2 regions of the Thermoclostridium stercorarium subsp. stercorarium DSM 8532 genome follow, and region 2 is predicted to be linked to the other one. Evidence: a T-box and tRNA genes for the amino acid it is inferred to sense, from the RefSeq annotation. Region 2 holds a T-box; the other holds one or more tRNA genes.
The links. A T-box is a leader RNA that pairs with one kind of tRNA and senses whether it is charged. The one in region 2 lies ahead of ileS (isoleucine--tRNA ligase), so its partner is inferred to be a tRNA-Ile.
Positions count from the first base shown of each region.

Region 1: it has a tRNA-Ile gene. The T-box ahead of ileS (isoleucine--tRNA ligase) is inferred to sense a tRNA for this amino acid. The anticodon was not compared.

Region 1 is NC_020134.1:2,959,618-2,963,042, forward strand. Features, by position in the region: rRNA gene CST_RS12990 (23S ribosomal RNA) at 1-1,579, opposite strand, end outside; tRNA gene CST_RS12995 (tRNA-Ile) at 1,826-1,902, opposite strand; rRNA gene CST_RS13000 (16S ribosomal RNA) at 2,086-3,425, opposite strand, start outside.
Region 2 is NC_020134.1:615,740-619,164, reverse strand. Features, by position in the region: gene ileS (isoleucine--tRNA ligase) at 1-2,003, opposite strand, end outside; T-box leader at 2,102-2,328, opposite strand; gene CST_RS02760 (ABC transporter permease) at 2,521-3,393, shown strand; gene CST_RS02755 (FtsX-like permease family protein) at 3,406-3,425, shown strand, end outside.

The sequences.
Region 1 (3,425 bases), 630 kb from region 2:
CTTTATTTTCCCTCCCCTTCAGGGCTTCGGAACGTCCGGCGGATTTGCCTACCGGACTACCTATTCCCTTTGGACGAGCTATTCCATCAGCTCGCTCACTCTATCTCCCTGCGTCACCCCTTCTCTCAATCGGGTAACGGTGGTACAGGAATTTCAACCTGTTGTCCATCGCCTACGCCTTCCGGCCTCGGCTTAGGTCCCGACTTACCCTGGGCGGACGAGCCTTCCCCAGGAAACCTTAGACTTTCGGCGGTTAAGATTCTCACTTCACTTTCGCTACTCATTCCGGCATTCTCACTACTGTACGGTCCACATGTCCTTTCGGTCATGCTTCTGCCCGTACACTACGCTCCCCTACCACCCATCTCTGGATCCGCAACTTCGGTACACAGCTTAGCCCCGTTAAATTTTCGGCGCAGGCTCACTCGACTAGTGAGCTGTTACGCACTCTTTGAATGAATGGCTGCTTCTAAGCCAACATCCTAGTTGTCTTAGCAAGCCCACATCCTTTCCCACTTAGCTGTGATTTTGGGACCTTAGTCGGCGGTCTGGGCTGTTCCCCTCTCGACTATGAAGCTTATCCCCCATAGTCTGACTCCCAGGCATCGTCTATTCGGCATTCAGAGTTTGATAGGATTCGGTAACCCGGTAAGGCCCCTAGTCCAGTCAGTGCTTTACCTCCGATAGACTAACCTGAGGCTAGCCCTAAAGCTATTTCGGGGAGAACCAGCTATCTCCGGGTTCGATTGGAATTTCACCGCTACCCACAACTCATCCCATGACTTTTCAACGTCAGTGGGTTCGGTCCTCCACGAGACTTTACTCCCGCTTCAACCTGGTCATGGGTAGGTCACCCGGTTTCGGGTCTACACCGCAAGACTATACGCCCTATTCGGACTCGGTTTCCCTTCGGCTCCGTACCTTAAGGTACTTAACCTCGCCTTGCAATGTAACTCGCCGGACCGTTCTACAAAAAGTACGCCGTCGAGCTTTAACGCTCTCCGACTGCTTGTAAACACAGGGTTTCAGGTTCTCTTTCACTCCCCTCCCGGGGTTCTTTTCACCTTTCCCTCACGGTACTCCTCCACTATCGGTCACCAGGTAGTATTTAGGCTTGGAGGGTGGTCCCCCCTGCTTCCCACAAGGTTCCTCGTGCCTCGTGGTACTCCGGATCCTGGCCTGTCGCTTCGCATTTCGCATACGGGACTGTTACCCTCTACGGTCTCGGCTTTCCAGCCGCTCATTCTGCTATGCTCCGCGATCATTATGCCAGTCCACAACCCCGCATGAGTTACCTCATACGGTTTGGCCTCCTCCGCTTTCGCTCGCCACTACTCGCGGAATCTCGGTTGATTTCTTTTCCTGCAGGTACTTAGATGTTTCAGTTCCCTGCGTCTCCCCTCCGTACACTATGTATTCATGTACGGATACCTGAGCATTTACCTCAGGTGGGTTCCCCCATTCGGACATCTGCGGGTCAACGGCTGTTTGCGCCTCACCGCAGCTTTTCGCAGCTTACCACGTCCTTCATCGGCTCCTGGTGCCTAGGCATCCACCCTGTGCTCTTAGTAGCTTGACCTCTTCGGCCTTCTCTTCAGGGTTGTCTAATCAACCCCCAAGTGAGCGGTCTTCCCTAAGAAATTGTAACTCGCTTCCGTAACTTCACCTTCTCAGGCTCCGTTACCTCCGCTCGTTACCACCAGCTTCAGCATTATACAGTTTTCAAGGTACTTAATATCTATTGGTTACAAATACCAGGTTCCCGTTACTGTTATACCATTGAAGTTTTGATTTGGTCCCTGGTCTTTGTAATAAATTTCGGATATGGTGGGCTCAAATGGAATCGAACCATCGACCTCACGCTTATCAGGCGTGCGCTCTAACCGTCTGAGCTATGAGCCCATTATTTATCCAATCGCGGATATAAATTATATCATCTTTATCTTATGTTGTCAATATATAATACCCGCTAAAACCAATGTCCAAACACTTTTATACCGGACACTGGAAATTAAACAGTGCATTGACGAACCCGACCGACCTGGATTGGCTTTACTGCTTTTAGCAGTAAGCCTGTCCCCTTAGAAAGGAGGTGATCCAGCCGCACCTTCCGATACGGCTACCTTGTTACGACTTCACCCCAATCACTGACCCCACCTTCGACGGCGCCCCCCTCTCGGTTAGGCTACCGGCTTCGGGTGTTGCCAGCTCTCATGGTGTGACGGGCGGTGTGTACAAGGCCCGGGAACGTATTCACGGCAGTATGCTGACCTGCCATTACTAGCAATTCCGGCTTCATGCAGGCGAGTTGCAGCCTGCAATCCGAACTGGGACGACCTTTCGGGATTTGCTCCTCCTCGCGGATTTGCTTCCCTCTGTAGTCGCCATTGTAGCACGTGTGTAGCCCAGGACATAAGGGGCATGATGATTTGACGTCATCCCCACCTTCCTCCGACTTCTCGCCGGCAGTCTCGTTAGAGTGCCCATCTTACTGCTGGCAACTAACGACAAGGGTTGCGCTCGTTGCGGGACTTAACCCAACATCTCACGACACGAGCTGACGACAACCATGCACCACCTGTCTCCCCTGCTCCTTGCGGAGAAGATGTATCTCTACATCCGTCAGGGGGATGTCAAGCCCTGGTAAGGTTCTTCGCGTTGCTTCGAATTAAACCACATGCTCCACTGCTTGTGCGGGCCCCCGTCAATTCCTTTGAGTTTCAGCCTTGCGGCCGTACTCCCCAGGTGGGATACTTATTGTGTTAACTACGGCACAGAAGGGGTCGATACCTCCTACACCTAGTATCCATCGTTTACAGCGTGGACTACCAGGGTATCTAATCCTGTTTGCTCCCCACGCTTTCGCGCCTCAGCGTCAGTTACCGTCCAGAAAGCCGCCTTCGCCACTGGTGTTCCTCCCAATATCTACGCATTTCACCGCTACACTGGGAATTCCGCTTTCCTCTCCGGCACTCAAGAGCACCAGTTTCAGATGCACCCCCGAGGTTAAGCCCCGGTATTTCACACCTGACTTGGCACCCCGCCTACACGCCCTTTACACCCAGTAATTCCGGACAACGCTCGCCACCTACGTATTACCGCGGCTGCTGGCACGTAGTTAGCCGTGGCTTGTTCTTCGGGTACCGTCATCTTCGTCCCCGATCAAAGGAGTTTACAACCCAAAGGCCTTCTTCCTCCACGCGGCGTCGCTGCGTCAGGGTTTCCCCCATTGCGCAATATTCCCCACTGCTGCCTCCCGTAGGAGTCTGGGCCGTGTCTCAGTCCCAATGCGGCCGGCCAACCTCTCAGTCCGGCTACCGATCGTCGCCTTGGTAGGCCGTTACCCTACCAACTAGCTAATCGGACGCGAGCCCATCCTATGCCGCCTCAGCTTTTACCACTGTGACATGCGTCACTGTGGTCTT
Region 2 (3,425 bases):
GAAATATTGCCCAGGATAAACCTTGCAGTATTGCGTATTTTTCTGTAATTTTCCGCCAGTTGTTTTATAATGTCGTTCGATATGCGTATATCGGTTTTATAGTCTGAAGAAGCAACCCAGAGCCTTAAAATGTCAGCTCCGTACTGGTTGACTATATCCATCGGATCTATTCCGTTTCCAAGGGATTTTGACATTTTCCTTCCCTGTCCGTCAACCACATAACCGTGGGTTAAAACCTGCTTATACGGAGCCATTCCTTTTGTTGCAACCGCAGTCAGCAGTGATGACTGGAACCATCCGCGATGCTGGTCGCTGCCTTCAAGATACATGTCGGCAGGCCATGAAAGCTGTGGATTGGTCTCCAGAACGGCGGCATGGGATGATCCCGAATCAAACCATACGTCCATTATGTCGGTTTCCTTTCGGAACGTGCCGTTGCCGCACGAACATTTGATATGGGCAGGCAGTATTTCGGACGCGTCCTTTTCAAACCACGCGGTTGAGCCTTCCTTTTCAAACAAAGTCTTCACCGCTTCAATCGTCTCACTGTTAATCAGTTCCTTGCCACATGCAGTGCAGTAGAAAATCGGAATGGGCACGCCCCACATTCTCTGGCGTGATATACACCAGTCGTTCCGCTCTGCGACCATTTTGGATATGCGTTCTTCGCCCCACTCGGGGATCCACCTTACCTGCTTGATTGCTTCAAGAGCTTCTTTTTTGAAGCTTTCGACCGAAATAAACCACTGTTCGGTCGCACGGAAAAGAATTGGCTGTTTGCATCTCCAGCAGTGCGGATACTGGTGCTCAATAACCTGATCTGCGAATAATGCCCCTGTTTCCTTAAGGTGCTTAAAGATTTCCTTGTTCGCCTGTTTATACGTCAAACCTGCAAACTGCCCCGCCTCTTCGGTTAAAACGCCTTTTCCGTCCACGGGAACAATTACTTTCAGTCCCTCGTACTTCCTGCACACTTCAAAGTCTTCAACACCGTGACCGGGAGCGGTATGGACACATCCGGTACCGGCGTCAAGGGTAACGTGATCTCCCGTAATTACGAGAGAATCCCTGTCAAGGAACGGATGCCGGCATACCATATATTCCATTTCGGCACCGGTAAGCTCGCCGATTATGCTGTAATTTTCTATACCCGCCACTTTCATTGTAGCTTCGGCAAGTTCCTTTGCCATTATATAGTTTTCATTCCCGGCTTTTATAACCGCATAAACAAAATCCGGGTTCACCGCAATGGCCACGTTGCCGGGAAGTGTCCATGTGGTGGTGGTCCAGATGACAATATATGTGTTGTCAAGGCTGTCCACAATTCCCTTAAGTTTTCCTTTGTCATCCTTTAACGCAAACTTAACATAAATGGACTGGTTTTTTTCCTCCATATACTCAATTTCGGCTTCAGCAAGCGCGGTTTCGCAGCACGGACACCAGTAAACCGGCCGGAGCCCTTTATAAATGCATCCGCGTTCGGCCATCTTGCCGAATACTTCTATCTGCTTTGCTTCAAATTGCGGAAGCAGGGTTATATACGGGTGTTCCCAGTCGCCGACAACCCCGAGTCTCTTGAATGATTCCCTCTGAATGTCAATGTATTTCCTGGCGATACCTTCGCACGCCGTTCTGAATTTAACCGGCCCCACCTCGTGACGGTTGAGCCCCAGTTCGTCTATAGCCCTGTTTTCGGTAGGCAGCCCGTGAGTATCCCACCCGGGCACATACGGGGCGTAATAACCTTTCATGTCATAGTACCGTACGATGATATCCTTCAATACCTTGTTTAACGCGGTCCCAAGGTGGATATCACCGTTTGCGTAAGGCGGCCCGTCGTGCAGAACGAATTTGGGATGCCCTTCATTTCTTTTCAGGCGTTTGTTGTAAATGTCGTTTTCATACCAGCTTTTCATTATTTCGGGTTCTTTCTGGGGCAAATTCGCCCGCATCGGAAAATCGGTTTTCGGTAAATTGAGTGTCTGTCCGTAATCCACTTTCATTCCTCCATTTATCTGAAATTTTCTTAAATTCAACAGGTTTGCAAACTGTGGGTAAAACCCGCGCCAATTCCGGTCTATATTAAAAAAACCTTTCATCCTTATGGGACGAAAGGCATAAAAACCTACGCGGTACCACCCAAATTACAGGCATAAACGCCTGTCACTTGTGCGGGGGATAACGGCCCCTGCCGTCTCACCTACTCCCTTGCGGTTTCAGCTTGAAGCTACCGGAGGATTTTCAGCCGGAATAACCTGCAAAGCTTCCACCTGACCTTTGCTCTCTGTAAGGATCTTCCTGCTTACTCGTTCCGGTCATTGCTTTTTACCCTATTTTGAACCATATTATACATGAATTTTTTAATAAATGTCAAGCCGCTTCAAGCACTATTTCAGCTTTCAGCGGCCAGTATTTCATAAAGTTTACGAATTATATTTACATGACAAACTTGAACGTACAAAAGTTTTAAACTATACTCATAAACAGTATTCACGGATAATATATACAGGGAGTTCGGCTATGAAAAGGAAATTTTTGTTCGCCGACATTGCACTGAATATAAGCATCGTAGTTTTCTTTCTGTCAGTTGCCGCAGTGGTTAGAATCAGCGGTAAACTCAGCGAAATGAACAAGCTGAACAGAGGCTATTACAGTTCACACAGGCAGGCCTTTACATTGAATAAAAAAACAGGCACATTTGATGATATTAAAAAGATATATTCAAAATGTATGGCCGGCACGATCCTATACAAGGAACTGAGCCGTCTTGAAGATTTACGCGGGGTTCTGGTGAAAGGAGACATAGATGCTCCTCCCGTTATGGAAGGAAGGTTTTTTAACGAAAACGATTTTTACAGCAACAAGCACATAGCCGTAGTCGGTGTTAAGCAAAAAGACAGGGTGTATGAAAAAAACGGCGGTTTCTTTATAGACATCGGCGGCCACCCGTACGAGGTTATCGGTATAGCCGGAACCGGATGTTCATTACTGGATTATACCATATATATCAATCTTGACAGCCTTTCAGAGGTTGACAATGAGGCCGGGCTGTTTTACCTGGACGGAATATCCGGTGATGTTGTAAACAAATCCATAGAGGAGCTTAAAGATGGCATAAATGTTATCAATTTGGATAATTACGGCATAATCAATATATTTTTCGGCGATATACCAGATCTTATAATTTTAATGTGTATCTTAACATCATTTTTATTGTCCTGTCTATTCTTTACATATTTCTGGTTCTACTCACATAAAAAACTGCCTGACGTTATGAATATAATTGGCATGAGCAGGGGGCAGATAGCCGGGGAAATATTCCGCGAATATGTCAAAACAATACTTCCGGCTATTTTTACGGCTATTGTTGTCATGATGGGATTGGTTCTATAGGGGTGCATGGACATGAAGAAATTGTTTTATGT